DNA from 3 places in the Streptococcus sp. NCTC 11567 genome. Region 2 is predicted to be linked to each of the others. Evidence: predicted binding sites of a transcription regulator. Region 2 holds the regulator's gene; each other region holds the start of a gene.
What was found. Region 2 encodes HrcA, which represses chaperone genes, less so after heat shock. Its sites were predicted from a motif close to TTAGCACTCNNNNNNNNNGAGTGCTAA; they were not measured.
Positions count from the first base shown of each region.

Region 1: FQT67_RS03420 (ATP-dependent Clp protease ATP-binding subunit) is a predicted target of HrcA. The motif match lies at 4,493-4,519, and genes of this name have one in related genera.
Region 3: groES (co-chaperone GroES) is a predicted target of HrcA. The motif match lies at 7,543-7,569, and genes of this name have one in related genera.

Region 1 covers NZ_LR595857.1:639,313-650,245, forward strand. Annotated here, with positions in the region: gene ileS (isoleucine--tRNA ligase) at 1-759, shown strand, start outside; gene FQT67_RS03410 (DUF1827 family protein) at 1,162-1,464, opposite strand; gene FQT67_RS03415 (NUDIX hydrolase) at 1,514-1,969, opposite strand; gene FQT67_RS03420 (ATP-dependent Clp protease ATP-binding subunit) at 2,087-4,378, opposite strand; gene FQT67_RS03425 (DUF1797 family protein) at 4,676-4,906, shown strand; gene FQT67_RS03430 (amino acid ABC transporter permease) at 5,034-5,720, shown strand; gene FQT67_RS03435 (amino acid ABC transporter ATP-binding protein) at 5,720-6,454, shown strand; gene FQT67_RS03440 (ferrous iron transport protein A) at 6,653-7,132, shown strand; gene feoB (ferrous iron transport protein B) at 7,129-9,288, shown strand; gene FQT67_RS03450 (hypothetical protein) at 9,288-9,437, shown strand; gene FQT67_RS03455 (deoxyribodipyrimidine photo-lyase) at 9,630-10,933, shown strand, end outside.
Region 2 covers NZ_LR595857.1:1,780,388-1,791,320, reverse strand. Annotated here, with positions in the region: gene ppdK (pyruvate, phosphate dikinase) at 1-1,349, shown strand, start outside; gene gatC (Asp-tRNA(Asn)/Glu-tRNA(Gln) amidotransferase subunit GatC) at 1,581-1,883, shown strand; gene gatA (Asp-tRNA(Asn)/Glu-tRNA(Gln) amidotransferase subunit GatA) at 1,883-3,349, shown strand; gene gatB (Asp-tRNA(Asn)/Glu-tRNA(Gln) amidotransferase subunit GatB) at 3,349-4,788, shown strand; gene FQT67_RS08990 (DMT family transporter) at 5,012-5,953, shown strand; gene FQT67_RS08985 (GlsB/YeaQ/YmgE family stress response membrane protein) at 6,024-6,260, shown strand; gene FQT67_RS08980 (histidine phosphatase family protein) at 6,567-7,274, shown strand; gene FQT67_RS08975 (D-alanyl-D-alanine carboxypeptidase family protein) at 7,264-8,007, shown strand; gene FQT67_RS08970 (glucosaminidase domain-containing protein) at 8,004-8,573, shown strand; gene hrcA (heat-inducible transcriptional repressor HrcA) at 8,708-9,742, shown strand; gene grpE (nucleotide exchange factor GrpE) at 9,784-10,326, shown strand; gene dnaK (molecular chaperone DnaK) at 10,444-10,933, shown strand, end outside.
Region 3 covers NZ_LR595857.1:2,005,740-2,016,672, forward strand. Annotated here, with positions in the region: gene FQT67_RS10010 (hypothetical protein) at 1-129, shown strand, start outside; gene FQT67_RS10015 (RluA family pseudouridine synthase) at 113-1,024, shown strand; gene FQT67_RS10020 (hypothetical protein) at 1,126-2,763, opposite strand; gene FQT67_RS10025 (C69 family dipeptidase) at 3,044-4,540, shown strand; partial or broken gene FQT67_RS10030 (8-oxo-dGTP diphosphatase) at 4,873-5,340, shown strand; gene groL (chaperonin GroEL) at 5,557-7,182, opposite strand; gene groES (co-chaperone GroES) at 7,218-7,508, opposite strand; gene FQT67_RS10045 (ATP-dependent Clp protease ATP-binding subunit) at 7,686-10,130, opposite strand; gene FQT67_RS10050 (CtsR family transcriptional regulator) at 10,130-10,591, opposite strand; gene FQT67_RS10055 (cold-shock protein) at 10,787-10,933, opposite strand, start outside.

The DNA.
Region 1 (10,933 bases), 1.1 Mb from region 2:
ACAATTGTCTTTAATCAGTTGGTAGCAACGATTAATGACGCTTATGAGCGTTATGACTTTATGACTATTTACAAAGCAGTGGTGAACTTTGTTACGGTTGATTTATCAGCCTTCTATCTTGATTTTGCTAAAGACGTTGTCTATATTGAAGCTGCCAACAGCTTAGAACGTCGTCGCATGCAGACAGTCTTCTATGATATCTTGGTTAAGATTACGAAGTTATTGACGCCAATATTGCCTCACACTACTGAAGAAATCTGGTCTTATCTAGAGCATGAGTCAGAAGCATTTGTTCAATTGGCAGAGATGCCTGTGGCAGAAACCTTCTCAGCTCAAGAGGATATTTTAGAAGCTTGGTCAGCTTTCATGACTTTGCGTACCCAAGCTCAAAAAGCTTTGGAAGAAGCGCGAAATGCCAAGGTTATTGGGAAATCATTGGAAGCTCATTTAACTATCTACGCTAGCGAAGAAGTGAAAACCTTGTTGATAGCGTTGGATAGCGATATTGCTTTACTTTTGATCGTGTCTCAATTAACCATCGCTGACTTGGCAGATGCTCCTGCTGATGCCGTAGCATTTGAAGGTGTTGCCTTTACAGTTGAACATGCAGTGGGAGAAGTTTGTGAGCGTTCACGCCGTATTGACCCAACTACTCGCATGCGTTCTTACAATGCATTTGTCTGCGACCATAGCGCTAAGATCATTGAAGAAAATTTCCCAGAAGCTGTTGCTGAAGGGTTTGAAGACAGTGGTAAATAATTCTATACTTTACTTAGGTAGTACGGATGGTAGCAACTTCCTACGGGATTTTATACCTAGATGTTGAGCCTAAGTCTCAAAATCTCCAAACGCCAGAAACATCATGTTTCTGGCGTTTTTGTTCTGGCGTAAAGTACCCAGTTTGGGTCGCCTCTGACGAACACAATGCAAACAGTGATACTACTTTTGATAATATTGTAAACAAATTCTCTTAGAGCTACATTGCCTACAACCTGATGATTTTTTAGTATGATGACATAAGCTCATTTAGCCTATGTTAACTGCTGTTACTGCATTTTAAAGTAAGGATGATATGACATATAATAAGATCTCATCATGATGACTAAAAAAACTTAGGCCCTTTAAAAAGGACCTAAGTTAGAGTAATGTCGCTAACTGCTTCTAGACAATTGTTTGGAATGAAATTTCAATCAAGTTATTCGTATGTAGGGTCTTGGATTGCCCAGGAATAACGATAGCAGGGTCAATTTTACGTTTCATGAAAAATTCACGAATCACTTCAAGTTCATCTTCCTTGATGGCACGGTATTTATTTGAAATTAGTAGTTCGTAATGCTTTGGTGCTTGGGTAAAAATGACATCTGTATTTCCTGCTGAATAAACCTCAACTAAACGAGCATCTGTATTCTGCAGCTGATTTCTGACGAGTTCTGGGTGACTACTAGTCGTGTTGATGAGTCTCATAAATGTCCTCCTGAATATCCTATACCTATTATAGCACTATTTAAAAGAGTTAGTTAGTAGAATGATGCTTTTTTTGCCATTGCTCAACACCCCATTTATGACTTCCGCGTTTTAATTTAGAGATAGCTTCTTCAGTAGAAAACCAAGCCAAAGTGTTGAAATCTTCTAAGGGTTGAGAAACTTCTTGAAACGCAGTCACTTCATAAAGATAGGCTGGATGATAGAAATGGGTATCACGATGGCGAGAGTAGAAGTATTCATCAGCTTGACCATAGTAAGCACCAATATGAGCAGTAAATCCTAGTTCTTCCAATAACTCACGTTCTAAGGCCTGAGCATGATTTTCACCAGCCTCAATTTCACCACCAGGTAAAAACCAAGCGCCATTAGGAGCTTGCACGAGAATCACTTTGGTCCGTTCTTGATTAGGAATGATGGCATAAACACCATACCGTGCCACATAGTTTTCATGTTCACTATAGTTACCGAATGTTGGAATTGTCATCGTATCCCTCCTTTTTCTTATTATACTAAATTTTGAGCCATTATTCTTATAAAAATGTTTTCTTTTGACTAGTTCACGAAAAAAAGAGAGTTTCAATGAGAAAACTCTCTTTTAGGTTTAGTTCTCGTCGGTCTTATCTTGTTTAGCTGTTACCGTTTCATCTTTTTTGGCAGCTTTAATCATGATATTACTGTTACTTGTCATTATGGCACGCAAGTCCTTTTCAGTGGGGTGTTCCAAATAGTAGTCCGTAATCGCATCTTCGATATAATCTTGGATGGTACGACGGAGTGGTCGAGCACCCATTTTAGGATCATAGCCTAAATCTACTAATTTTTCTTTGACTTTTTGTGTCACATCAAGGTGAATCTCATTATAGCTTAAGCGCTTATTAACATCTTCCAGCATTAAATCAACGATATGCAAGAGGTTATCTTTGCTCAAGGCCTTAAATTCAATAATACCATCGAAACGGTTCATGAACTCTGGGCTGAAGAAGTTACTTAATTCACCAAGGACAGAGCTTGTTCGTCCTTCTCTAGCTGCACCAAATCCAACAGAAGCTTCGCTTTTACCTGTTCCAGCATTAGAGGTCATGATAATAATAGTATCCTTGAAGCTGACTGTCCGTCCTTGACCATCTGTTAAACGGCCATCATCAAGAACTTGTAAAAACATGTGCATGACGTCAGGATGAGCCTTTTCCACCTCATCTAAGAGAATAAGTGAATATGGGTTGCGGCGAACTTGTTCCGTTAACTGGCCAGCTTCTTCATAGCCCACATAACCAGGAGGAGCCCCGACTAATTTAGCAACGGCATGTTTTTCCATGTATTCGGACATATCAAAGCGAATCATATTGTCAGCAGAGCCAAAGAGTTCAATAGCTAGTTGCTTAGACAACTCTGTTTTACCAACACCTGTTGGCCCAACGAATAGGAAAGAACCAATAGGACGATTTGGAGTTCCCAATCCCACACGGTTCCGGCGAATGGCCTTGGCAATTTTGTCAACGGCATCATCTTGGCCAATCACGTGAGCTTTCAAATCATTAGCCAAATTAACGAGTTGAGATTGTTCTTTTTCTTTCAAGTCGCCAACTGGAATATTGGTTTTTTGTTCAATGATGGCTTCAATGGTTTTTTCAGTAATGATAGGAATATCCTGTTCGTCGACTTTTTGAGCTTGCATTTCCTTGAATTTCGCAATTTGATCACGGAAATAGGCTGCTCGTTCGTAATCTTCGTCACGAGTTGCTTGAGCTTTGAGGTTTTCTGCTTCAATCAGACGTTTGTCAATCTCTTTAGGGTCAACAAAATTAAGAGTTAAATTCATTTTTGAACCAGCTTCATCCAGAAGGTCAATGGCCTTATCAGGGAGGAATCGGTCTTGGATGTAGCGATTGGATAAGTGTGCAGCAGCCTCGATAGCTGCTGGGCTATATTTGACATGATGATAGTCTTCATATTTGGGTTGGATACCTTTTAAGATGGTAATGGTTTCTTCTACAGAAGGTTCGTCAACTTTCACCGGCTGCATCCGCCGCTCCAAGGCAGCATCTTTTTCAATAATACGGTATTCATTTAAGGTAGTAGCACCAACGAGTTGCAACTCACCACGGGCCAAGGCTGGTTTTAAAATATTGCCAGCATCCATATTGCCATCTCCAGCAGAACCAGCACCTACAATTTCATGAATTTCATCAATAAAGAGAATCACATCTTTGCGTTGACGAATTTCTTCCATTAATTTTTGCATGCGTTCTTCGAATTGACCACGGATACCTGTGCCTTGAACAAGACTAACCACATCTAGACGGATCACTTGCTTACCTTGCAATTTGTGAGGTACTGTGCCATCTACAATTTTTTGGGCTAGACCTTCTACAACAGCTGTTTTACCAACTCCTGGTTCCCCAATAAGCACAGGGTTATTTTTAGTCCGACGGTTAAGGATTTCGATGACACGTGTAATCTCGTCATCTCGACCGATGACAGGGTCAATATCACCATGTCTTGCAATATCGGTCACATTAATGCCAAATTCTTCTAGTAAGCCTTTTGCTTGCTGATTTGGTGTTTGTGGCTGAGTGGGACGTTGTCCATTGAAATGACCACCATGGCGTCCCCCACCATTTCCATTTTGCCCTGCCTGAGTAGGTGGGGTATTTGGAAGGTTGCCAAAGGCTCTAAAATTATTTAAGTCCCCAAAAAAGTCATCAAAGAAGGGGTTGGATGAGCGTTCTTGGGCTCTTTGACCTCCATTTAGGCCACCTAAAATAGGATTAGTAGGGTCAGTCTTCATGATTTGATAACAGTTTTGACAAAGGTCAACTTGTTTTTGTTTTCCATTAACATTCGTGTAGAGGTGAATGGTTGATTCGTTTAAATTACAATTTTGACAAAGCATAATATACCTCCAAGGGTTTATCTAAAAGTCAAAGTCATTTAGTCAAAAATGGTCAAACTTTATACTCATATTATAGCACCACTGTTTTGGAAATCAAGTAAAAAGCTTATGATGTTAGCACTGTCAGGGATAGAGTGATAACTGATCTTGTCAGCCCTGCTATTTTCAAAAGATTAAGAAGTAGGAGGCACAAAAGGCTAAAAATGAGAAAATCTGAAGAAAAATGCTACTTTTCTTGTTTGTTTGGCGCGAATTGTGTTAAAATAATAGGGATAAAAAACGAATAGGAGAAACGAAATGGAATCACATTTGGTGAGAATCATCAATCGTTTGGAATTGATGGTAACAGATGGCGGTAATCTCAAGCGAAATTTTGAACGTGATGGTGTTGTTGTAGCAGAAGTTGCCTTTTCAAATGACCCTGAAAACGGACCAGTTTTCACATTGCGCGATATCGAAGCGCGTGAGTCATATTCCTTTGATAGTATTGACTTGATTGCAATGGAAATCTACGATTTATTATATTAAGCTGAATATCATAAAGAGACTTGCCTGAGGCAGGTCTTTTTATTGCCAAAAAAGTATTGTATTAATATTCATTGAATGGTATAATTATCTTTATTGTTGTGACCTTAGGACTTATAAGGAGATATAGATGGATTTATCATTTTTGCCCAAATACTGGGCCTACTTTAACTATGGTGTTCTTGTCACCATTATGATTTCGGCTAGTGTCGTCTTTTTTGGAACCATTATTGGGGTTTTGGTAACACTAATCAAACGTACTCAAATAAAGCCTTTGACTTGGCTAGTCAATACTTATGTGTGGATTTTTCGTGGGACACCAATGGTCGTTCAAATTATGATTGCCTTTGCTTGGATGCATTTTAATCAAATGCCAACTATCGGTTTTGGCGTTTTGAATTTAGATTTTTCAAGATTACTTCCTGGTATTATTATCATTTCGTTGAATAGCGGTGCTTACATTTCAGAAATTGTTAGAGCTGGTATCGAAGCTGTTCCAAAAGGGCAACTTGAAGCAGCCTATTCACTAGGTATCCGCCCTAGAAATGCCATGCGCTATGTGATTTTGCCTCAAGCCTTTAAGAATATTCTTCCTGCTTTAGGCAATGAATTTATCACGATCATTAAAGATAGTGCTCTCTTGCAAACTATTGGTGTTATGGAACTTTGGAATGGAGCTCAGTCAGTAGCAACAGCTACCTATTCTCCAATTGCTCCTTTACTAGTTGCTGCTTTTTACTATTTAATGGTCACGACAGTGCTATCACAATTATTGGCAGTCTTAGAGCGTCGCATGGCACAAGGAGGTAATCATTAATGACAGAACCTATTATTGCAATAAAAGCGTTACACAAATATTATGGGCAAAACGAGGTGCTTAAAGGAATTGATTTAAACATTATGTCAGGAGAAGTCGTGGTGATTATTGGCCCTTCTGGTTCTGGAAAATCAACTTTACTTCGTACCATGAACCTTCTTGAGGTTCCTACGAAAGGTCAGATAACGTTTGAAGGCATTGACATTACAGATAAAAGAAATGACATTTTTACAATGCGTGAAAAAATGGGAATGGTATTTCAACAATTTAATCTTTTCCCTAATATGACCGTTTTAGACAATATTACCTTGTCACCTATTAAAACGAAAGGCATTTCTAAAGTAGAAGCTGACAAAACAGCTTTGGCACTGTTAGATAAAGTTGGATTGTCAGAAAAAGCCAATGCTTACCCATCTAGTCTATCTGGGGGACAGCAGCAGCGAATTGCGATTGCGCGTGGCCTAGCTATGGATCCAGACGTCTTACTATTTGACGAGCCTACTTCAGCCTTGGATCCCGAAATGGTGGGTGAGGTTTTGGCTGTTATGCAGGATTTGGCTAAATCTGGGATGACGATGGTCATTGTCACCCATGAAATGGGCTTTGCTAAAGAAGTCGCAGACCGTGTGATTTTTATGGATGGCGGCGTTATTGTGGAAGAAGGAAGTCCGGACCAACTTTTTGATCTGACTAAAGAAGAACGTACAAAAGATTTTTTAAGCAAAGTGCTCTAACAATCAAATTATCTCTTGTTAAACTTGAGTCTATGCAGACTCAAGTTTTTTTTGATGACAACTCCTAAGGGGGTGCTATTGCCATTTCTTTTTTAGAATCATTATTATATGAGATTGAAAAGACAAAAAACTTAAAGCACCTTGTAGTGAGAAGAGCAGAGTATGTTATAATGGACACTGTAATTAAAAGGAGAGCTTATGATGAAATTATCTCAGGTAAGAAGTGGCATCGCCTATCAGGTACTTAGCATAGCATTACCTCAAGACCATCAGAGGCATCTAGCTCATCTTGGCATCAAGAAAGGAAGCCAAGTCAAGGTCATGTCGCAGACGAAGCAAAATGCAATTTTGATGATTAAAACAAGTCGTCTGGCCTTTGACAAGAATCTTTTAGATGCTATTGAGGTCAGTGAGGTTGATGAAGGAGGGCAAACACTTCCTTTATCAGAATTAGAAATCATGGAAGTGGCTATTGTCGAAGCTATTTATGCGAGCAAGGAAACGAAGCGGCGCTTAATGGATATGGGACTAACGAGGGGAACTCGTTTTCAGTTACGTAAGCGAGCGCCTTTAGGTGACCCTCTAGAAATTAGTTTGAGGGGGTATGAGCTAAGTTTACGTCAGTCGGAAGCTCAATTAATTGCTGTACGGCAGCTAGAAGATGAGGACATGTCATGACAAAAATGGCCTTGATTGGTAATCCTAACAGTGGAAAAACGAGTCTTTTTAACCTCTTAACAGGAACTAATCAGCGGGTAGGAAATTGGCCTGGTGTTACGGTTGATCGTAAAAGTGGTTTGTTAAAGTCAGATAAGACAATTGAGATTCAAGATCTCCCTGGTGTTTACTCAATGTCACCCTATAGTCCAGAAGAACAGGTTGCAAGAGACTACCTGCTTAGCCAAGATGCTCAAGCTATTATTAACGTGGTAGACGGTACTCATTTGGAGCGGAACCTCTACTTGACCACACAACTGATGGAAATGGGCATGCCTTTAGTTATGGCGCTCAACATGTCTGATGTGTTAGAAGCTAGTCAAAAACAGATTAATCTGGATAAGCTAAGTTACCAACTGGGTTTTCCCATTGTAGCAACCAGTGCTTTAAAAAACACAGGGCTTAACCAGCTAATTAGCAGTTGCCAAAAGGAAATAGCATATCCTAAGGAAACACCTTATTTTCCGATTTATGATAATCGATTGGAAGCGGCACTAGCTCAAATCATGGAAGTGTTGCAGGGAGTTGATTTAGGAATGGCCTGGCGATATTATAGTCTTAAATTATTTGAACGAGACCCTTTAGTTCAGCAAGTCTTAGCTTTGGAGGATGCTCTTGCCAAAGAAATTGAAATGATTATTAAGATCACTGAAGATGTTTTTGGGGAGGATGCTGAATCTATTGTTATTAATGAGCGCTATGCATATATTGAACAAGTTTGTCACATGGCTCAGATTGAAACTAATGATTTGGAATGGCGACGTTCAGACCAAATTGATCGCATTGTCACCAATCGATTTTTAGCACTCCCCATTTTTGCTTTAGCCATGTTTTTGGTCTATTTTTTAGCTATTCAAACGGTGGGAACCATGGGAACGGATTGGGTCAATGATGTTTTATTTGGCGACTATGTTCCGAATGCAGCCAGCACAGCCTTAGACTATCTAAGGGTTGAAGCCTGGTTACAATCTCTCATTATTGATGGGATTCTTGCAGGGATTGGTGCTGTTATAGGATTTGTTCCTCAAATTTTTGTTCTTTTTATCTGCCTAGGCATTTTAGAAGATATTGGCTATATGAGTCGGATTGCTTTTGTTATGGACCGTATTTTTAGACGATTTGGGCTTTCTGGCAAATCTTTTATTCCTATGCTTATTGCGACAGGTTGTGGTGTTCCGGCTATTATGGCCAGCCGCACTATTGAAAATGAGCGAGACCGGAAAATTACAATCATGACAGCTACTTTTATGCCTTGTTCTGCCAAGCTAGCGATTATTGCGCTAATTTCTGGAGCTTTTTTCCCTAATAATCCTTTCATTGCTCCGAGTGCTTACTTTGTGGGAATTGCTTCTATTATTTTATCTGGAATTGCTCTTAAAAAGACCAAGTTATTAGGCGGACAGGCTAGTCCCTTTATTATGGAATTGCCAGCCTATCATTTACCTAATATGTTAACGGTGACGCATTATGCCTTTGGGAAGGCATGGAGTTTTGTCAAACGAGCCGGCACCATTATTTTTGCATTGACGATTTTAATCTGGTTTTTGTCAACTTATAATGGCCATTTGCAGGTTGTTGAAACAGACCACAGTCTGCTAGCTGACTTTGGTCGCCTCTTTGCTTGGCTTTTTAAACCGTTAGGATTTGGCAATTGGAAAGCAACCGTGGCAGCTCTTACTGGTTTATTGGCCAAAGAAACCGTAGTGGCTACCTTCGGTATCTTATATCATCAGGCAGACGCGACGGAAACCAGCAGGGCCCTCTGGGCTAGCCTTCAAATGGATTATACTGCCTTAGCTGCTTATTCATTTTTGCTGTTTAATTTGTTGTGTGCGCCTTGTTTTGCGGCCATCGGTGCTATCAAACGTGAAATGAATAGCGTCAGGTGGTCACTATTAGCCATCGGTTTTCAGACAGGGCTAGCTTATCTTCTCAGTTTTATCCTTTATCAGGTGGGGTTGGTCTTTATGGGGCAAGAAGTCACTTTCTGGACGATTTTGGCAGGAATCGGGATAGTTGCTCTCTTATATGCTATTTTGAGAAAACCAGCATTTGCGTCTGATCAAGTTATTACCATGAGCAACCTTGAGCGTATTAGTCAGGAGGAAAAAAACTAATGTCAACTCTTATTTTAGCAGCTGTGATCGGTATTCTTGTTGTCCTAGCCCTTACCCATTATTATAAACAAAAGGGCTCTTGTGGGGACTGTCAGTGTTCTTGTCCTATCAAGGAAGATATGGAAAAAACTCAACAAATAAAAAAATAACGCTTTAGAAAAGTCATGTTTTAGTGGCTCACCTCATCATCCTTGTTAAAAGCCTTTGGTTCATACGGACTGAAGGCTTTTCGATATGCAGCTATTAAGGTTTTTGAGAGGCGCTTGCTTTCGTTTTCTGTTACAATAAGAAAAAGTGACAGTGCACGTGAGACCTAACAAAGAACGAGAAAGGAATAAGATATGGTTTCCGTAATGTGGTTTCGTAGAGACTTAAGAGTAGAGGACCAAAAAGCTTTGGCTCGTGCTATTGCCAGTCAGTCTCCAACTTTATGTGTGTTTCAATTTAATCAAGAGCAACTCAATCAGCCTCCAAGTCGAAATCAGTCAGCTGTTGTAGCAAGTGTTTTGGCATTTAAAGAGGAGTTGAAAGAAAAAGGGATTGATCTCTATGTGATGCATGGTGATTTAATCACTTGTTTTGAGCAGTTAGCCCAACAGTTAGACCAGTGGACGGACGTGTATTTCAATTATGATGAGTCAGGGTTTGGTCGCAGGCGAGACCAACAAGCAGCGCAATGGTTTAGAGCAAAAAAGATTAATATTCATGCTTACCAGGATCATTATTTGCATGGTAGTCAAGAAATAAAGAATCAGTCAGGGCAGTATTATAAGGTCTTTACACCATACTATCGCGTCTGGCAATGCCTTCCTAAAGAAACGCCAGTTGTTGTTGATTTATCTCGGGGAAATTGGTTAAGTCTAAAAATACCTCAAGCAACTTTGGAGTTGATTGAAACGTTAAAAGATACGACTTTTAATGATGTGATGACTGTTAAAGAAGCCAAGGAAAAGCTAAATTATTTTGTGGACAACCAACTAGCTGACTATGATACAACGAGAGATTTTCCATCCCGGTGTGGGACAAGCTTCTTATCGCCTTATTTAAGATTAGGAATGGTTAGTATACGGACAGTCTATCAAGCTATTAGCCAAGCACCTGCTAGTTCAGGACAAGCAGTTTTCCTTAAAGAATTAGCTTGGCGTGATTTTTACCATATGGTTTATGTGGCCAACCCCAATCAGAAAAAGCTAGCCATACAAGAAGCTTTTCGTCATTTAGAATGGGACGAAAACCCAGCAGCTTTCAAGGCATGGAAAGAAGGACAAACAGGATATCCTATTATTGATGCAGCTATGAAACAATTACTAGCGACGGGGTGGATGCATAATCGCTTACGCATGGTAGTAGCCTCCTTTTTAACCAAGGATCTGCAGATTGATTGGCGTTTGGGGGAAGCTTATTTTCAAGAACAGTTGATTGATTATGATGCTGCAAGTAATATTGGTGGTTGGCAGTGGGCTGCCTCCGTCGGAACGGATGCGGTTCCTTATTTTAGGATTTTTAACCCGGTCACTCAAGGCAAACGATTTGATCCAGATGGTGAGTTCATAAGGTCTTACCTGCCTAGCTTGGTTAGCGTTCCTCAAAAGTACCTTTATGAGCCTTGGAAAATGCCAGAGGCTCTACAAGAAAGTATTGCTTG
Region 2 (10,933 bases):
CAGAAGATATTGAAGGGATGGTCAAGGCAACTGGTATTTTAACGGCTCGTGGGGGCATGACTTCTCACGCAGCAGTTGTTGCAAGAGGTATGGGGAAAACTTGTGTGGCCGGTTGTAGTCAATTACGGGTTAATGAAGCTGCAAAAACCATTGATGTGGATGGCAGACAGATTCACGAGGGAGACTATCTTTCTATTGATGGCAGCACAGGCAGAGTTTATCTGGGAGAACTAGCCATGACCTCCGTAACAGTTGATGACACCTACACCACCTTTATGAGCTGGGTTGATGAGGCGCGTGATATGTTGGTCAGAACCAATGCTGACAACCCTCGTGATGCCCAAAAAGCGATTGACTTTGGGGCAGAAGGCATTGGTTTGTGCCGCACCGAGCACATGTTCTTTGAGGAAGACAGGATTACAGCTGTTCGTGAAATGATTTTAGCAGATGGTTTAGATGACCGTCTCAAAGCTCTGGACAAACTATTGCCTTTCCAACGTCAGGATTTTTATGAGATTTTTAAAGTATTGAATGGCAGAGCCTGTACCATTCGTCTCTTAGACCCACCACTACATGAATTCTTGCCGCATGAGGAAAAAGCGATTAAGGATTTGGCAGAGCAGATGGGTTATCCCTTAGATTACCTTCACAAACGCATTGCTGACTTGGAAGAATTTAACCCTATGCTGGGGCACCGTGGTTGTCGTTTAGCCATTGCTTACCCCGAAATTTATCAAATGCAGGTTAAAGCCATTGCTCAAGGTGCAATCAAAGCTTTACAAGAAGGCTATGAAGTAACACCCGAAATCATGGTGCCGCTGATTAGCAGCGCTAAAGAGTTGGCTGCCTTACGCCCCCTCATTGAGCAAACCATGCAAGAAGAACTGGCAGCTGCAGATCAAGAGTTGGCTTACACCATTGGGACGATGATTGAAATTCCAAGAGCTTGTGTGACAGCCGATGACATCGCTCAGTATGCGGATTTCTTCAGTTTCGGCACAAACGACCTAACACAAATGGGCTTTGGTTTTTCCCGAGACGATGCTGGAAAATTCTTGGGGGAATACGTTGACAGGGGTATTTTTGACAAGGATCCGTTCCAGACCTTTGATCAGAAAGGGATTGGCCGTCTCTTTAGTACCGCCATTTCATTAGCCCGTTCGGTTAAGCCTGACTTGAAACTTGGTATTTGTGGGGAACATGGTGGCGATCCTGCTTCCATTGCCTTTTGCCACAGCCAAGGCCTGACCTACGTTTCTTGTTCGCCATTTAGAGTGCCGCTTACTCGCTTGGCGGCTGCTCAGGCTGCCATCAAAGCTTCAGGCCACAGTCTTACCCAAGACAAATAGAGTTTAGTTTGTCACACTTCCTGACTAAGTTTTTCTGACCTTAGTCAGGAAGTTTTTTGCTGTATGGCTTTCTAGAATTGCATTAGTCACCTATGGTAAATGGGAACAATTGTGATATAATAATTGAGACTATGTAAAAATGATGTGAGAAGTTTTTCCGCTACCTTTAGAGAATAGCAGAGCTGTTCTTTGGAACTGGAATACTTCTTGTCATCTTGGATGGGAGAAATCATGAAAATTTCTGAAGAAGAAGTTCGCCATGTCGCGAAGCTATCAAAATTATCATTTTCAGAAAGTGAGACAACAACCTTTGCAACGACCCTATCTAAAATCGTTGACATGGTTGAATTGCTGAACGAAGTTGATACCGAAGGTGTTGCCATTACAACAACTATGGCAGATAAGAAAAATGTGATGCGTCAAGATGTCGCTGAAGAAGGAACAGACCGTGCCTTGCTCTTTAAAAATGTTCCTGAAAAAGAAAATCACTTTATCAAGGTACCTGCTATTTTGGATGACGGAGGAGATGCCTAATGTCTTTTAATCATAAAACCATTGAAGAGTTGCATGACCTCCTTGTAGCTAAGGAGATTTCAGCAACAGAATTGACCCAAGCAACACTTGAAGACATCAAGTCTCGTGAGGAGGCTGTCGGATCGTTTATTACTGTTTCAGAAGAAGTTGCTCTTAAACAAGCTGCGGCAATTGATGCCAAAGGTATTTATGCTGACAACCTCATGTCAGGTATTCCGTTAGCTGTTAAGGATAATATTTCAACCAAGGGAATCCTAACCACAGCCGCTTCAAAAATGTTGTATAACTACGAGCCGATTTTTAATGCCACATCAGTAGCAAATGCCTACGCTAAAGACATGATTGTTATTGGAAAAACCAACATGGACGAATTTGCCATGGGTGGTTCAACAGAAACCTCTTATTTCAAGAAAACGAAAAATGCTTGGGACCACACAAAAGTACCTGGAGGCTCATCAGGTGGTTCGGCAACAGCAGTCGCTTCAGGACAAGTCCGTTTATCTCTTGGTTCAGACACTGGTGGTTCTATTCGGCAGCCAGCTGCATTTAATGGTGTTGTCGGTTTGAAACCAACCTATGGCACTGTTTCTCGCTATGGTCTCATTGCTTTTGGAAGTTCACTTGATCAGATTGGACCTTTTGCTCCGACAGTCAAAGAAAATGCCCAATTATTAAATGTGATTGCAAGTAGCGATGTCAAGGATGCCACTTCAGCACCTGTTCGCATTGCAGACTACACATCTAAGATTGGTCGTGACATTAAAGGCATGAAGATTGCCCTTCCTAAAGAGTATCTTGGCGAAGGGATTGATCCTGAGATTAAGGAAACGGTTCTTGCGGCAGCTAAACAATTTGAAGCCTTAGGAGCTACTGTTGAGGAAGTTAGTCTTCCACATAGCAAATATGGTGTGGCTGTCTATTACATTATTGCTTCGTCAGAAGCGTCCTCAAACTTACAACGTTTTGATGGCATTCGCTATGGTTTCCGTGCTGACGATGCTAAAAACTTGGATGAAATCTATGTTAACACTCGTAGCCAAGGCTTTGGTGATGAGGTTAAACGTCGTATCATGCTTGGGACCTTTAGTTTGTCATCAGGTTATTATGACGCTTATTTCAAAAAGGCCGGTCAAGTGCGCACTTTGATTATTCAAGATTTTGACAAGGTCTTTGCGGATTATGATCTTATTCTAGGCCCAACAACACCGACGGTTGCTTTTGGCTTAGACACACTCAACCACGATCCTGTTGCCATGTATTTGGCCGACTTATTGACCATTCCAGTTAACTTGGCTGGTCTGCCAGGAATTTCCATTCCAGCAGGATTCGTCGATGGCTTGCCAGTAGGGCTTCAATTAATTGGTCCGAAATACGCTGAAGAAACCATCTATCAAGCAGCAGCAGCCTTTGAAGCGGTGACAGATTATCACAAGCAACAACCGATTATTTTTGGAGGTGACAAGTAATGAATTTTGAAACCATTATTGGGCTTGAAGTCCATGTGGAATTAAATACCAATTCCAAAATTTTCTCACCTTCGTCAGCTCACTTTGGTGAGGACCCAAATGCCAACACGAATGTGATTGATTGGTCTTTCCCAGGGGTCTTACCAGTCATGAACAAAGGGGTGATTGATGCGGGCATAAAAGCAGCGCTTGCCCTTAATATGGACATCCATAAAGAGATGCACTTTGACCGCAAAAATTATTTCTACCCAGATAATCCTAAAGCTTATCAAATTTCACAGTTTGATGAGCCGATTGGTTACAACGGCTGGATTGATATCAAACTAGAAGACGGTTCAACCAAGAAAATTCGTATTGAACGCGCACACTTGGAAGAAGATGCTGGTAAAAACACTCATGGCACAGATGGTTATTCTTATGTGGACCTTAACCGCCAAGGAGTTCCTTTGATTGAGATTGTGTCAGAAGCCGACATGCGTTCTCCTGAAGAAGCCTATGCTTATTTGACAGCTCTGAAAGAAATCATCCAGTATACGGGCATTTCTGATGTCAAGATGGAAGAAGGCTCCATGCGTGTGGATGCCAATATTTCTCTTCGTCCTTACGGGCAAGAACAATTTGGAACAAAGACCGAATTGAAAAACTTGAACTCCTTCTCAAATGTCCGTAAAGGGCTTGAATTTGAGGTGGAACGTCAAGCCAAACTCTTGCGTTCAGGTGGTGTGATACGCCAAGAAACGCGCCGCTATGACGAAGCGAATAAGGGGACTATTTTGATGCGGGTCAAAGAAGGGGCAGCGGACTATCGTTATTTCCCAGAACCAGACCTGCCATTATATGAGATTGATGATGCTTGGATTGACGAGATGCGTGCTCAATTACCTCAATTCCCAGCTCGGCGTCGTGCTAAATATGAAGAGGAACTTGGCCTCTCAGCTTATGATGCTAGCCAGCTAACAGCTACCAAAGCCTTGTCAGATTTCTTTGAAACTGCAGTAAGTCTTGGTGGCGATGCCAAGCAAGTCTCTAACTGGTTGCAAGGAGAAGTTGCCCAATTCTTAAATGCAGAAGGCAAAACCATTGAAGAAATCGCTCTGACACCAGAAAATTTGGTGGAGATGATTGCTATCATTGCTGATGGTACAATCTCTTCTAAAATGGCTAAGAAGGTTTTTGTGCATTTGGCTAAAAACGGTGGCTCAGCACGTGCTTATGTGGAAAAAGCAGGGCTTGTTCAGATTTCTGATCCAGCTGTTCTGGTACCAATTATTCATCAAGTCTTTGCTGATAATGAAGCTGCAGTGGCTGATTTCAAATCAGGCAAACGTAATGCTGATAAGGCTTTCACAGGCTTCTTGATGAAGGCAACCAAAGGTCAAGCTAATCCACAAGTCGCTCAACAATTATTAGCTCAAGAATTGCAAAAACTGTTAGATTAAACTTTTTTGAACAAACTTTTAGTTTGTTAAAAGGCAGTCACCCTGGAAGGTGGGCTGCTTTTTGTCTATTTGTTTTAGGCGGATTAGGATTGAAGTAGCGGAGTTGGTGACCTGCTATTCTTTTCAGTTCTGGAAATAGGAAAACTTGTAGGCTTAGATGGACTATCAAAGCTTCTAAAACTATGCTAAAATGGTTGGTGATGAAGCAGAGAAAGGGGATAGCATGTCAAAAACGGTTAAAGGTAGTTTAATGGTTCTTTTGGCAGGGCTAGCTTGGGGAATTTCAGGTGCTTCTGGTCAATATTTAATGGCTCATGGCACGGATGTTCATTTGCTAACGTCGTTAAGGCTCATGATTTCAGGGGTCGTCTTGACTGCCCTAGTCCTGTGGCGTCACAAAGAAAAAGTCATTGCCCTTGTGACCACTAAAAAACATTTCAAGGAACTCTTGATTTATAGTCTTTTAGGATTGGGGCTCAATCAGTACGCCTATTTGATGGCGATCCGTTATTCCAATGCTGGCACAGCCACTGTGTTACAGTATTTATCTCCTATTTTAGTGTTGATTTTTGTGTCCGCCACAGCTAAACGGTTGCCGACTATCACAGAATCTCTAGCAATTCTCTTAGCTATACTTGGCACAGTTATTATGGCTTGTCATGGAGAACTATCTCACTTAGCCATTAGCCCAATTGGTCTTTTCTGGGGAGTTTTTTCAGCCCTTACCTATGCTTATTGCGTGATTAAACCCGTTAATATGATTAAGACTTGGGGCAGCTTGATCGTTATTGGACTTGCGATGTTAATGGGAGGAGTGGTTTTTCCAATCGTAACGAGGGCTTGGCGCTATCCCCTTATGTTAACGGCTGATAATCTAGTAGCCCTTATTGGAATTATTGGGATTGGAACTATTTTTGCTTACACCTTTTTCTTAAAAGGAGCTTCACTCATCGGTCCCGTTAAGGCGACTTTGTTGGCGTCCATAGAGCCAGTAGCATCGGTTTTTTTCGCCATTGTGCTAATGAAAGAACTTTTTTACGTTATTGATCTTCTAGGAATGGCTTTGATTTTAGTTGCTGTTCTACTGATTTCCTTTAGAGATTTGTTGCTTTATCAAAGAGAAAGATGGTTACTAAAAGCAGTCAAGAGGCAAAAAAGATTCTGAAGAAGACTTGCTAATCGCTAATCTATTTCAAGTCAGTTAAAAATGATGATATGATAAAGGAGTATTGAACATGATTTGGTCTTTAATTGTTGGTGCTTTTATTGGTATGATAGCTGGTAAAATCACTGAAAAGAGTCAATCCATGGGTTGTTTCACTAATATTGCAGCTGGTCTTATTGGATCAGCTGTGGGACAACGCTTATTTGGGGATTGGGGGATTCAGTTAGCTGGTATGGCTGTCTTTCCATCAATCTTGGGAGCTGCCATAGTGATTGTTCTTGTTTCAGCTATATTTGGAAAACGATAATAAAAAAAGGCTGCATGGCATAGCGCCAAACAGCCTTTTTTTGCAACATAAAATGTCTTATCTTTTTATCGGTTGCTTTTCTATTATAGGCTTCTTATATGTAGATTTCATATCAGTTAGTTAACAAAAAATTGTTCATGTTACCGTTTTGACACCTTTTTGCAAAATGTAACTGTCACAAGAGGAACAGGGACGACTACGATTCGAAAAGTCAAAAATCTTCATAAGAGATTTTTAAATATCTCTGTTTTTGCAAGTGTTTTTGTTACATGCTATAATAATAAGAAGAGATTTTTGGAGGTTAACATGACGAAAACAAGACTCTATATTGCCAGACATGGGAAAACCATGTTTAATACCATTGGGCGTGCTCAAGGGTGGAGTGACACACCTCTTACCAAAAAAGGAGAAGAAGGTATCCGCGAATTAGGTTTAGGCTTAAAGGATTCAGGCATACCTTTTAAAGCTGCTTTTTCTAGCGATTCAGGCCGGACCATGCAAACCATGGAGATTATTTTGAGAGAATCTGAAAATGAATTCCTCCCGTACACCCGCGATAAACGCATTCGTGAGTGGTGCTTTGGTAGCTTAGATGGCGCTTACGATTCAGAATTATTTCTAGGTGTCCTTCCAAGAACAAAAGCCTTTGAAAACCGTGATAACCTACGTGATGTTCCCTATTCTGAATTAGCAGAAAGTATCGTAGAAGTTGATACAGCTAATTGGGCAGAACCGTGGGAAGTTCTTCGCAAGCGTATCTGGGACGGTTTTGAGGCGATTGCCTTATCCATTCAAAATGCTGGCGGCGGGAATGCTCTTGTGGTTAGCCATGGGATGACTATTGGAACATTTATGTGGCTAATCGATCCTGACCGTGAGAAACAATATATTGATAACGGCAGTGTCACTGTTGTCGAATTTGAAGATGGGCAATTTACCATCAAAACCATTGGAGATATGAGTTATCGCTACCGTGGCCGTGAAATAATAGAAGCAAAGTCAGATGAAGCATAATCATTTTAAATTATTATTACAAACACTGGTTGTCCTGCTCTTTGTCGGAGGTATTTACCTCTTTATTAAGCCAGAGAAGCAGGCCACCAAGACGCCTTCAAGTCAACAGGCAAGCAGTCAAAAAGTGGTCAAAAATAGCAAAGAGTCCACAGGGCTTCCTAAAGTCTCTCCAAAAGATTGGGAATTGATTTTAGTGAATCGGGACCATATAACTGAGGAATTGAGCCCAGAATTGGTTGATGTGAATGGGGTGTCGGTGGACAAGCGTATTGAACAGGCTACTGCTGATTTTTTAGCGGCAGCTCAGGCTATTGACCCACAAGAGCACCTTATTTCAGGCTATCGCTCCGTAGCTTACCAAGCAGAGCTTTACCAATCATATATTGATCAAGAAATGGCTAACGATCCCAGTTTGACTCAGGAGGCTGCCGAAGCTTTGGTTCAAACGTATTCACAACCTGCGGGAGCTAGTGAGCATCAGACAGGGCTTGCTATTGATATGAGTACCGTGGATAGTTTAAATGCTAGTGATCCTCAAGTGGCTCAAGCTGTTCAAAAAATAGCACCTGAATATGGTTTTGTGCTCCGCTTTCCCGATGGTAAAACCAAAAGCACAGGAGTAGGGTATGAAGATTGGCACTACCGTTATGTCGGTAAAGCCTCCGCTCGCTACATGACCAAGCACCGCCTAACCCTCGAAGAATATATCAGTGCTCTAAAGGAGAAACAATGAGAAGTCGACTGAAATTTCCCTACTTTATCACCTTGCTCCTCTTCTTTTTAGTTTTGATCATTGGTCCACTCCTTTTTAATGGTAGAATGGCTAGCGCGACAAAGGAAGTCAACGTTGGTTACAGTCAAGACCAATTTATCAAAACCCTTGTGCCAGAAGTTAAACCTCTAGCAGAACATTATGGGATTAGGCCTTCCATTTTGATTGGCCAAATTCTTCTAGAAACTGACAATGGAAGAACTTTACTGGCTGCTAAGTATCATAATCTCTTTTCTAAGGAGGCTGACTTAGGTCAGTCCGGCATCAGGTTAAAAGATTCCCTAAAAAGTGGGCAAGTTTTCCGATATGCTGTGTATAAGGATAGGGAAAGTTCTATCAGAGATTATTTGAGTATGCTTAGTCAAGGGCAACAGATTGATAAACGACTATATCGAAGCTTGGCAACCGAAAAAGGTTATAAGGCTCCAGCACAGAGTCTACAAGATTATCGTTATAGCGAGGACATTACCTATGCCAAACGATTGATTAAAGTGATTGAAGAAAAAGACCTGACAAGTTATGATTGATAAAATTAGCACTCTAAAAAATGAGTGCTAATTTTTTGAGTTTTTTCCTTGACATGTGTTTTGGAAGGAGTATAATAGAAATATAAATTAGCAGTCAGATACATAGAGTGCTAATCGAAAGGAGTGATTGGTTTGTGATTACCGAGCGTCAAAATGACATCTTAAATCTCATCGTGGAATTATTTACACAGACTCATGAACCAGTCGGCTCAAAAGCTTTACAGTCGGCCATTGACTCAAGTAGTGCCACGATTAGAAATGATATGGCAAAGCTAGAGAGGCTAGGTCTTCTGGAAAAAGCACATACTTCTAGTGGACGGATGCCGAGTGCAGCAGGATTTAAGTATTTCGTGGAGCACTCGCTCAGTTTAGATAGTATTGATGAGCAAGATGTTTATCAGTTGGTCAAGGCCTTCGATTTTGAAGCCTTTAGACTAGAAGATCTTCTCGCTAAAGCCAGTCAGATTTTAGCAGATATCACAGGATATACAGCTGTTATTTTAGATGTTGAACCTGCTAGGCAGAAATTAACAGCCTTTGATATCGTTCAATTATCAAATCATGATGCCTTAGCGGTGCTAACTTTAGATGAATCAAAACCTATAACTGTTCAGTTTGCCATCCCTAAAAACTTTCTTAGCAAGGATCTTTTGGTTCTCAAGGAGATCGTGGATGAGCGCTTACTAGGTAGAGATGTGATGGATGTTCACTATAAATTACGAACAGAAATTCCGCAGATTGTTCAAAAGTATTTCACAGTGACTGACAATGTTTTAGATTTATTTGATTACATTTTTGAAGGGCTTTTTCAAGAGACCGTTTTTGTTTCTGGAAAAGTAGCAGCTCTGGACTATGCTGGCCTAGCTACTTATCAGTTCCTTGACCATGAGCAGAGACTTGCTTTGTCGATTAGGCAAAGCATGGCTGAAGATGACATGGCTATGGTGCGAGTAGCAGATAGCAAAGAGGCTGCTTTAGCGAATGTGACCTTGTTGACCTACAAATTTTTGATTCCTTATCGTGGATTTGGACTACTTAGTCTGATTGGGCCTATTGATATGGACTATCGCCGTAGTGTCAGCTTGATTAATGTTATTGGGCGTATTCTAGCTGTTAAATTACGAGATTACTACCGTTATTTGAACAGTAATCACTATGAAGTTAACTAAGGCTAGCTGATGCAATGAAAAAGTAAGAAAGAGGTGTTACCTTGTCAAAAAAAGCAAAAGAAGAGCAAGTCAAGGAAGAGTCACTTGACCAAACTGTTGAAGTAGAAGAAGTATCAACAGAAGAAGTGGTTGAGGAAACTCCTGAAAAAACAGACTTGGAATTGGCCAATGAGCGTGCCGAGGAGTTTGAAAACAAATACCTTCGTGCTCATGCAGAAATGCAAAACATCCAACGCCGTGCTAATGAAGAACGTCAAAACTTGCAACGTTACCGGTCGCAAGACTTAGCGAAAAAAATTCTCCCAAGTCTTGATAACTTAGAACGTGCGTTAGCAGTTGAGGGGTTAACAGACGACGTTAAAAAGGGACTTGAAATGGTTCAAGAAAGTCTCGTTCAAGCCCTTAAAGAAGAGGGTATCGAAGAAGTTGCTGTGGAAAGTTTTGATCACAATTTGCACATGGCAGTTCAAACCTTGCCAGCTGATGATGAACACCCAGCAGATAGCATTGCACAGGTATTCCAAAAAGGTTATAAACTACATGAGCGCTTGCTAAGACCAGCCATGGTTGTTGTTTATAATTAATTTTGGTGACTGCGCAGCGATTGCGAAGGCACTGAGCTCAAAAAGAAAACACAAAACTTCGACCGCCAAGTCGTTAAACTAGACTAGTATAAGAAAAATTAAAAAGAGGTATGACACATGTCTAAAATTATTGGTATTGACTTAGGTACAACTAACTCAGCAGTTGCAGTTCTTGAAGGAACTGAATCAAAAATTATTGCTAACCCAGAAGGAAACCGTACAACACCATCTGTTGTGTCTTTCAAAAATGGTGAAATCATTGTGGGTGATGCTGCAAAACGCCAAGCAGTCACAAACCCAGAAACAATCATCTCAATCAAATCTAAAATGGGTACTTCTGAAAAAGTTGCTGCAAATGGTAAAGAATACACACCACAAGAAATCTCAGCTATGATTCTTCAATACCTTAAAGGTTATGCTGAAGACTACCTTGGGGAAAAAGTAACCAAAGCGGTTATCACAGTTCCTGCCTACTTTAACGATGCGCAACGTCAAGCGACAAAAGATGCGGGTAAAATCGCTGGTCTTGAAGTAGAACGTATTGTCAACGAACCAACAGCGGCAGCCCTTGCTTATGGTCTTGATAAAACAGATAAAGAAGAAAAAA
Region 3 (10,933 bases), 230 kb from region 2:
GAAACCCGCCTTGAAGTGGCTAACGACGAACGCGAAGGAACGGAAGCCTTCTCTGCTGCGCTTGCCACACAAATGGCTGTCAACCTCGTTGAAAAATACCACGAGTGGCTCAATGAAGACCGTCACTAAACCTTCTCAGGGCTTTACCGTTAGGTTTCAAAATCCTTATCAGACATTGACCGTTAAGGAACTTTTGGAGGACAAACTCTTGATTCCTCGAAAAATTAGGCATTTTCTGCGAACCAAAAAGAATGTTCTGGTTAATGGCAGTGCCATTACTTGGCAAAGTGCTGTCAATAGCGGAGATCAGGTTGAGCTTTTCTTTGATGAAGAGGACTACCCTGATAAACCTATTATGATGGGGCAAGCCAATAAGGTAGACTGTCTTTATGAAGATGACCATCTTATCATCGTCAACAAGCCTGAAGGGATGAAGACCCATGGCAATGAGCCCACCGAACTAGCCCTTCTCAATCATGTGTCTGCTTACACCGGACGAACCTGTTATGTGGTTCATCGGTTGGACATGGAAACGAGTGGTGTCATTGTCTTTGCCAAAACCCCATTTATCCTCCCTATTCTCAACCGTCTTTTGGAAAAACGAGAGATTAGCCGAGATTATTGGGCATTGGTACACGGAACTCTCTCTAGCAAAGAAGTGAGCTACCGTGAGCCTATTGGTCGCCACCGTCACGACCGACGAAAACGCGTGGTTGATGTGAAACAAGGTCAAAAGGCTGTGACAGACGTCAAGCTTCTCAAATCTTTCAAGCAAAACGTCAGCCTAATCAATTGTCGATTACAGACGGGTCGGACCCATCAAATTCGAGTTCATTTGTCTCACCACGGTCACGCTCTATTGGGTGATCCCTTGTATTCAAAAGGAAAAGCTGAATGCCCTCGTCTTATGCTGCATGCCCATCAACTCCGACTAAGACATCCCTTAACCCAAGAGATGATTTGCGTGCAGGCCAAATCCACAACTTTCGAGACCGTCCTACAACAAGTAAAGGCCAAGGGATAACCCCTTAGCCTTTTTTAGTTATGCCACCAACTTAGCTTACTTGTGCCAAGTCCTTTGGTGAGATTTGTTTTTGCTCAGTATCTTTAAGGTGATCAGGTGATTTACTGTTTGGTCAAACTTAATCCCGGTAGTGGTTTGCTATAATCAAAATCACTATTAGTTCCTGCTTGCCAAACGATAGGATTGGCTGTGTTACCAGATACTTTAAAACCGTAAGCGTATTTGACGTTAACGCCACCTAAGCCTCCGCCTGGCGCTAGAGCACCGACATCACTACCCACTTCTGGGGTGTAAAGATAAAGGCCATTTCCTTTATCTTCAACTTTGGTAATTTTAGCGGTTTTGGTTTGGCTAGGCCGATTTCCTGTTTTATAGTCAACCTTAGTGGTAATGATACCGTCCTCAGCGATGGTCACGCTGATAGAAGCATCCTCTCGTTGTCCTGTCCAAGTCCCTAACATATTTTCAGGGAAGACCGACGGGGCCTTGACTTGATTGTTTTCATTGGCAACGGTGATGTTTTTAGGCCCTGACTGACTAACGAGGTAAACCTCTCCCACTTTTTTCAAGGTCATTTTACCCGTCAACTCTTGACTTATCCGTCCTGAGGTTTGTTTGGCAGGGTCGGTTGCTTTGTCATACATGAACTCATAGGTAGCTGTAAAATCAAGCAGATAGGATTCCTTGCCGACCTGAGTCATTTTGGTAAGGAGGATAGAGGGAATGCTAAGGCTACTTGCTCTGCGGCTATCTGTCTGGAATTTTGCCTTAATAGATTCTTTCAATCCTCGATAAAAATCATTGCTGGCACCTGCTTCAAAGACACTTCCTAAGGTCGCAGCATCTTGACCAGTGCTGAGGTACTGAATCAGCTGATCAAAGGCTGACACCAAAATCTGCCCTGCTTTTTCTTCATCCAAGAGGTTATCCACAAGTATCTCCAGATGCCCGCCGTCTTCGATACCTGCTAGAGGGTGTTTGCTAGAAGTGAGGTCTCCGTCTGGGAAAGTCTTTGTGATATAGGCTTCAGCCCCTTCTGTTACCGGGTAATCTTGTATCTGAAATTCTCCTTCTTTTAAGGTCCCTACGCGGTTATCATCAAAATAAAGTTCCCCTTCTTTGACATTGCTTGTCACCGTAAAGGTTTTGAACGTCACACTCAAATTCAGGACAGGATTCTGCCCATCATAGGTCTTTTTGACCTTGATTTTACGACCATTATGCTGACCGTTGATACTGGCTGTGTAGTCAGCCATCGGGAGACGGTCTAGCTTGACTGAGAAGGCTTCTGAATCCGACACAGCCACTTTCTTCTGGTTTAAGAGGACATCCACTTGAGGCACATTGGTCTGTATGGTCAAATCCATGGGTTTTAGGGCTATCCGATAATCTGGGAAAATCAGAAAACGACGTCCCACAGACACAACCTGAATAGGACTTTCTGGTCCAGCTTCTTTCAGTTCTTTAGCTTTTTGAGCTAACTCTTTTTGGTTATAGCGTCTAAAATGAGTAAATCTAGCTTCGTCGTTGGTAATTTGTTCCTTGGTATCTTCCCACACCAAATACTCTTTGATGTTTTCAAACACAGGCCCAGAGGTTGCCGAGCGAGCTTTTAAATAGGTATTAATACGGTTACCTTTAGAATAATGAAAAGCCCCAAAAAGCAGCAACAAGAAGAAACTTCCTACAATGATAGCTAAGGTTTTAAAGCGTTGTTTATTACGAAATAACTTGGTCATATCAATAAGGCCAACTTTCTGTGAGTTTTCTCTATTATATCATAAAATAACTAGTGCTTTTTATAGAGTCCTTGACGGAAGAAGACCTGAATGTAACGATTTCCCAAAGTCGAAAGGCATTGCTGGGATAGAGAAAATAAGGCATCCCTCTTATTTCTATAATTCTCGCAATATTTAGATAACTAACAATTTCAAAATGCTTGCGAAAAAACTTGAATTTTAAAAAGGGCAGTCTTATAATAGCTGGTGAAAGCGTTATCAAGTTTTTAGGAGGTTTCGCATGACAAACAAAAAAATAGCTCTTGGGCTTCTATCTGTACTAGCAGCATTATCGTTCCAAAATGTTAGTTACGCTTGTACTGGTTTTATTATTGGTAAGGACTTAACAACAGATGGGTCCATTATTTATGGCCGAACAGAGGACCTAGAACCAAACCATAACAAGAATTTCGTGGTCCGTCCTGCCAAGGACAACAAGGCTGGAGAATTATGGAAAGATCAAGCCAACGGCTTTGAGTATCCTTTACCTGAGCATTCTTACCGTTATACCGCTGTTCCTGATGTGACGCCAAAAGACGGGGTCTATGATGAAGCTGGTTTTAATGAATTTGGGGTATCCATGTCCGCAACGGTATCAGCTTCAGCCAATGATGCCATTCAAAAAATTGATCCTTACGTTAAAGACGGCTTAGCCGAATCATCAATGACCAGTGTTATTTTGCCAAGTGTCAAAACAGCCCGTGAAGGCATTGAACGCATTGCTAAGATAGTTACCGAAAAAGGGTCTGCCGAAGGAAACATAGTTACCCTCGCTGACAAAGACGGCATTTGGTACATGGAGATACTTTCTGGCCACCAATACGTCGCCATTAAATTCCCAGATGACAAATTTGCTGTTTTCCCAAATACCTTCTATCTCGGCCACGTTGATTTTAATGATAAGACCAATACCATTGCCTCAGCTGATGTGGAAAAGGTAGCTAAAAAAGCCAAATCTTACACGGAAGTGGACGGTAAATTTCACATTGCTCAATCTTACAATCCGCCGCTAAACGATGCCAACCGATCCCGCTCTTTCTCAGGCATCAAATCCCTTGACCCTGACTCAAAAGTCACCTACAAAGACAAAAACTACGAATTACTTCAAAGCACAGATAAAACCTTCAGTCTAGAAGATGCAATGAAGCTCCAACGTAACCGTTTTGAGGGACTGGACCTTAAACCACTTGACCAAATGGCATTAGATGGTAAAGGCAAACCAAAATCCAAAGATGCTGTTAAGGGCTATGCGTATCCTATTTCCAATCCAAATGTTATGGAAGCCCACATTTTCCAATTGAAAAAGGACATTCCTGCTGAATTGGGTGGTGGTGTGATGTGGCTATCTATTGGCAGTCCTCGTAACGCCCCTTACTTGCCACACCTCGGCAATATTAGTAAGACCTATGAAGCCTATCAAGAAAAGAGTACCAAGTATAATGATAAGTCATGGTACTGGACGGTGTCACATATTAATGACCTTGTGGCTGCCCATCCAAAACAATTTGGAACTAAGGTTATTGACGAGATAAAAGAGCTCGAAAAAACGTGGATAACTGAACAAGACCAAACCAACAAAGAACTTAGCCAACTCGTGCAAACAGATCCTACAGCTGCCCAAGAAAAAGCTGACGCGGTCTCCATGGCTCGAGCAGAAAAAACCTTCAAGCGCTTAAAAGCTATTGAAGCCAAACTAGTGAAAGAAAGCCCTAAAAATCAAAAAGCAAGTCAGAAATAAGAAGCATAGGGTTATATTTCTATCGTTAAGCCTACAAAAACCTCCAAAAGCAAGAGAAACCTTGATTTTTGGAGGTTTTTTGATTGGGAGATTCTTTTTGGGTCATATACAACAATAAGGCCTCGCTCATGCGAGACCTTATCAAGTAGGAGGGGATGAATAAGATGAGTTTCGGTCTAAGAGAAAGGTGTTAATAACTCCTCTCCCTGTCGTCCAAACACTTATTCGATTAAGGATTGTCCTTAGTATAAGGGAAGAGGCTTAAAAAAACCTTAATTCGCTTTCAAAAAAACAAATCCCTTATGCTATACTAATGACAAGAGGTATAAACTATGGAAGTCATCAAAAACTGGGTTAATATTTGTGTCAAACAAGGAGAACACGTTCTTTTGCTCAACCGACAGCACGATAACTTTCCAGGTTGGATTCAGCCAGGTGGAAAGGTCAAGGAATCCGAATCATTCTTTGAAGCGGCGCTTAGGGAATTAAAAGAGGAAACGGGTCTAACTGCTCTTAATCTGCAATTAAAGGGAATTTCTGGTTTTATCAACCCTGATAAGCCAGAACGCTATGTCTATTACGATTTTCTCTGCGAGACTTTTGAGGGGGAATTACTGACTGAGTCTCGCGAAGGACTGCCAAAATGGCATGCCATCAGTGAGTTGGACACCCTTGATATGCAATAGGATATTCGGCAACGCCTACCGCTTTATTGGCGTCAAGGATCGTTTGAGCGGATTAACTACTGGTCTGAAAGCCAGAAAAAAGTGGTTAAAACGATTACTCATTTGTATGATTAAGGTTTATTTAAGGTAGGCACTCTATACTATCCTTATCCTAAACTTTTTCTTTTTCAGAAATCTCATATTCTCCTAAAACAATTTCTTATTCCATTGCTTTAGGAGAGTATTTAAAAAAGTAGCCTTGACCAGTGTCAGAGCTACTTTTTTTTATGCAGTGAGTAAATCTAGGTCACATCAAGCAGCCTAGATTTATTCATTATTAGTTGTTTTTATTTAGAAGCCACCCATCATGCCTGGATCCATTCCTGCTGGCATTGCTGGCGCAGCTGGTTCTGGTTTGTTGGCAACAACTGCTTCAGTTGTTAAGATGAGACTAGCCACAGAAGCAGCATTTTGAAGGGCTGAACGGGTTACTTTAACAGGATCGATAATACCTGCCGCAATCATATCTACCCATTCACCTGTTGCCGCATTAAAGCCTGTTCCAACAGGGCTATTTTTCAATTTGTCGATGACAACGGAACCTTCGTAACCAGCGTTGAATGCAATTTGACGAACAGGTTCTTCCAACGCACGAAGAACGATATTGCGGCCAGTAGCGTCATCGCCATCAAGCTCAAGAGCAGCTACTTTTTCGATCACCGTAATAAGTGCTGTTCCACCACCAGCAACGATACCTTCTTCAACGGCTGCACGTGTGGCATTCAAGGCATCTTCGATACGAAGTTTCATTTCTTTAAGGGCTGTTTCTGTTGCAGCACCTACCTTGATGACAGCCACACCACCAGCTAATTTCGCCAAGCGTTCTTGTAATTTTTCACGGTCAAAGTCAGACGTTGTGGTTTCTAGTTGTGACTTAATCAAGCCAACACGGTTGGCAATGGCTTCAGAACTTCCTGCACCTTCCACAATAACTGTGCTGTCTTTATCCACAGTCACTTTAGCAGCTTGACCAAGAGCTGGCATCGTAGCGTCTTTCAATTCAAGACCCAAGTCTTCTGTAATGACTGTACCACCTGTCAAGATAGCGATGTCCTCAAGCATAGCTTTACGGCGATCACCAAATCCTGGAGCTTTGACAGCAACCACATTGAAAGTACCACGAATTTTATTCAAAACAAGGGTTGGAAGAGCTTCGCCATCAACGTCATCGGCGATAATCAACAATGGACGGTTGGTTTTAAGAACTTCCTCAAGCAATGGGAGAATATCTTGGATGTTTGACACTTTTTTGTCAGTAATCAAGATAAATGGGTTCTCAAGGTCTGCAACCATTTTTTCATTGTCTGTGACCATGTATTGAGACAGGTAACCACGATCAAACTGCATGCCTTCTACCACTTCAAGCTCTGTCTCCATACCACGTGATTCTTCGATGGTAATGACACCGTCATTGCCCACACGTTCCATGGCTTCTGAGATGTATTCTCCAACTTTTTCAGAACGAGATGACACAGCAGCAACTTGAGCAATCGCTTCTTTACCAGAAACAGGCTGAGCAATAGCTTTCAAGGCTTCAACGGCTGTTGCTGTTGCTGTTTCAATCCCACGACGAATACCAATTGGGTTGGCACCAGCAGTTACATTTTTAAGCCCTTCACGGACGATAGCCTGTGTCAATACTGTTGCAGTTGTGGTTCCGTCACCTGCGATATCATTGGTTTTAGAAGCAACTTCAGAAACCAATTTAGCTCCCATATTCTCAAAATGGTCTTCTAATTCAATCTCTTTAGCAATGGTAACCCCGTCATTGGTAATCAAAGGAGATCCAAAAGCTTTTTCAAGAACCACGTTACGACCTTTAGGACCAAGCGTTACTTTTACCGTGTCCGCTAACATATCAACCCCACGCACCATAGCAGCACGCGCATCTGCTGAAAATTTAATATCTTTTGACATATTCAATCCTTCTTTCTATACAGAGATTTCTCGTCTTATTCTGCGACAATAGCGATGATGTCAGATTCACGAATGATAGACACTTTTTCACCATCAACAGTTACTTCCAAGTCATGTCCGTTTTCAACCAACACTTCCTGCCCAACGGCTACTGACGGAAGAACAGCATCACCAGTAATGGTACGAATGCCATTTTCGCTGACAGCAAGAACTGTCGCTTTGCGTGTTGACTCTTTATGAGTGCCTGCCAGAACAAAACCACCGACGGTCTGTTCTTTGTCTTCGTCAAATCTTACGACCACACGGTCACCTAATGGTTTTAACATGTATATTTCCTCCAATAAAAGAATCTTTAGTCATTTAGCACTCTTGTTGTACGAGTGCTAACTTTCTCCTCTATTTTACCACTTGGTCAAAAATAGTCAAGAAAAAAGAGTCCGTTTTCATAAGAACAGACTCTTTATTGTTCATTGGCTCTTAGCGATTCCGTTAGGGATAAGGAATCACTCAAGGTTAAAGCTGAGTTTTCCATGAGAAAGGCCAATTTTCAGGGTATGACCACTTGCCAATTCACCAGCAAGAATCAATTCAGACAATTTATCTTCCACCTGAGTTTGCAAAGTGCGGCGTAATGGACGAGCACCCATTTCCACATCATACCCTTCTTCTGATAAATACTTGAGGGCCATTGGCTGGAATTTGAGGGTAATGCCTTTTTCTGCCAAAGTAGCCATCAACGGCTGCACTATAATCTTGACTACTTCTCTCATATTGTCCTGAGTGAGGCTGTGGAAGACAACCTTTTCATCAATTCGGTTGATAAATTCTGGTCGGTAAGCTTTTTTCAACTCTTCCAAAATCCGTTTTTCCATGGCTTGGTGGTCATGGCTAATGCCTTTTGCCCCAAAGCCAACTGTTTTATCATCACGCAGAGCTGTTGCCCCTAGATTACTTGTCATGATAATAATGGTATTTGAGAAGTCCACTTTACGCCCACGGCTATCTGTCAACATGCCATCATCAAGCACTTGTAAGAGGACGTTGAAAATATCAGGGTGAGCTTTTTCCACCTCGTCAAAGAGGAGCACAGAATAAGGCTTGTTTCTGACCTTCTCTGTTAATTCACCACCTTCATCGTAACCAACATAGCCTGGAGGTGCGCCATTAAGGCGAGAAGCCGCAAATTTCTCCATATACTCTGACATATCAAAGCGGATAAGGGCGGACGCGTCATCAAAGAGAACTTCTGCCAAGGCTTTTGCCAACTCGGTCTTACCAACCCCTGTTGGACCAAGGAACATGAAAGAACCGATTGGACGTTTACCTGTACGAATGCCTGACTGATTACGGCGAATGGCTCTAGAAATAGCTGAGACAGCATCTTCTTGCCCAATCACGCGCTTATGCAGTTCTTTTTCCAAATTAAGGTATTTTTTGCTATCAGCTTGGCTGAGTTTTTCCAGTGGAATACCTGATAGCTTGCTCAAGGTCGTCAGGATGTCCTCTTCTGTCACAGCTGTTGGCTTGCGATGTTGCCCTTTAACGTCTTTTGCCAACAAACGAGAGGCCTTCTTCATATCGCCATCAATCAAAGCTTGATCTAATGGCGTGATGATTTCTGGCGTAGATTTTTTAACCATACCTTGCACTGTAGCACTGGCTTCATCCAACAAATCAATGGCAGAATCCGGAAGGTTTTTGCTGGTCAGATAGCGATGTGCCATTTTCACAGCGGTTCTAACAGCCTGATTAGCAATGGTCACATTATGGTAAGTCTCGTAAGAGCCTTTTAGTCCTAGCAGAATCTGATAAGCATCTTCTACATTAGGTTCTTCAATTAAAATCTTAGCAAAGCGGCGCGAAAGAGCGGCATCTTTTTCAATGTGTTTTTGGTATTCTTCCTGCGTTGTTGCACCCACCATATGGAGGGTTCCACGAGATAAGGCTGGTTTTAAAATATTGGCAGCATCAAGCGTGCTATCAATACCACTTCCTGATCCCATAATGGTGTGCAATTCATCTACGAAGAGAATAATTTTGCCATCTGACTCAATATCGTCAATGATTTGATTCATGCGCTCTTCAAAATCCCCACGAAAACGGGTCCCCGCAACAACACTCATCATGTCTAATTCTAGAACACGCATGTCTTGCAGCTCATAAGGAATAACACCATTAGCAATACGTTGGGCTAGGCCGTAGGCAAGGGCCGTTTTACCCACACCTGCATCACCCACAAGAACAGGGTTATTCTTTGTTTTACGACTCAGTACTTGAATCATCCGTGACACTTCAGCATCACGGCCAATAACTGGCTCTAAGAGACCTTGGCTTGCCATCTCGGTCAAATCACGTGTAAAGTCCGCCAAGTCCCCAGCCGTGCTTGGTGGCTTCATCATGTCTGAAAAAGAACCTTGATTTTTGGTTTTCTTTGGCTTACGCAACTCGTGGATAGCCTTAATTATTTCCTTGCTATAGCCTGCATGAATCTCGATAGCTTTTCGTAAATCAGCTAAGCGAGGCTCCCCGTTTCCTTTATCCTTGATAGTATAACCCGCCATCTCTAATAAGCGAGTCGCCATAATATCTGGATTAAGCAAAATGGCAAAGAGAACATGCTCTGAACCTACCTCTTGGTCTTTGGTGACTTGACTGATAGCTTGGGCAAATTGCAAAAGGTTCGTTAAGGTTTTTGACTGAGGCCTAAAGTCAATGTGAGACACTTGGTATTTAGGACTTTTGCCCATCGCTAAAATAGCTGCAGCCTCATATTCTTCCACTGCAACCTTAGCATCAAATTCGCTTAGCACCAAACCCGCTAGGGAGTGATCAACCCTCGCCATAGCTAGCAATATATGCCAAGTTTCTAGATATTGGCTATCAAAGCGGGCTGCTTGAAACTGCGCCTGCCTGAAAATTTCTTGCATCTTCAATGAATACATGATCATTAATTGCTTCCCTTTCTATCTATACGCTGTAATAAACGGTAGAGCATTCGAGCACGGATTGCCGGCCCTTCCACACCTAGAACCTCATCAGAAGCCATGGCTAAAATGAGATTTCCCTCACGTTCTGTGATGAGGTGTTCGTCAAAGAGGAGTTGAATCGAGTCGGTAAAGACTTGCTCACTAAGATGATCCTCAATAGAAGCCATTAGATTGCCAATCAGATGGTGCTTGTCTGAAAAATGAACCTTGGCAATACGAATATAGCCCCCGCCACCGCGCTTGCTTTCGACTTCGTACCCGCGACTTTCTGTAAAGCGGGTTTTAATAACATAGTTAATCTGGCTTGGAACAACTTGAAAGGAATCCGCTAGCATGGAACGTTTAATTTCTGCAATTCCCGATTGGGCTAATAACTCTTTGATATATTCTTCAATACTGTCTGAAGTATTTTTTGTCGGCATGCTGTCACTCCTTTACTCATGAAGCATCTCAGTCTCTTAAAGGCACGACAGACGTGCGATTTGACTAAAACTGACTATTATTATAACAAATAGAAGACCTGAAAAGCAACTCTTTGCCATTGACAAGAGAGGTAAGAGAGAAAAAAGCAGGCGCTAGCAATAGCACCTGCTTTTTTCTCTTGTTTGTTAACCTGACTAAGCTAATTTAGTGATATTAACTGCTTGAGGGCCACGTTGACCTTCTTCAACGTCAAATTCCACTTTTTGTCCTTCTTCTAATGTTTTGAAACCATTAGTTTGGATTGCTGAAAAATGCGCGGAGACATCTTGACCGTTCTCAGT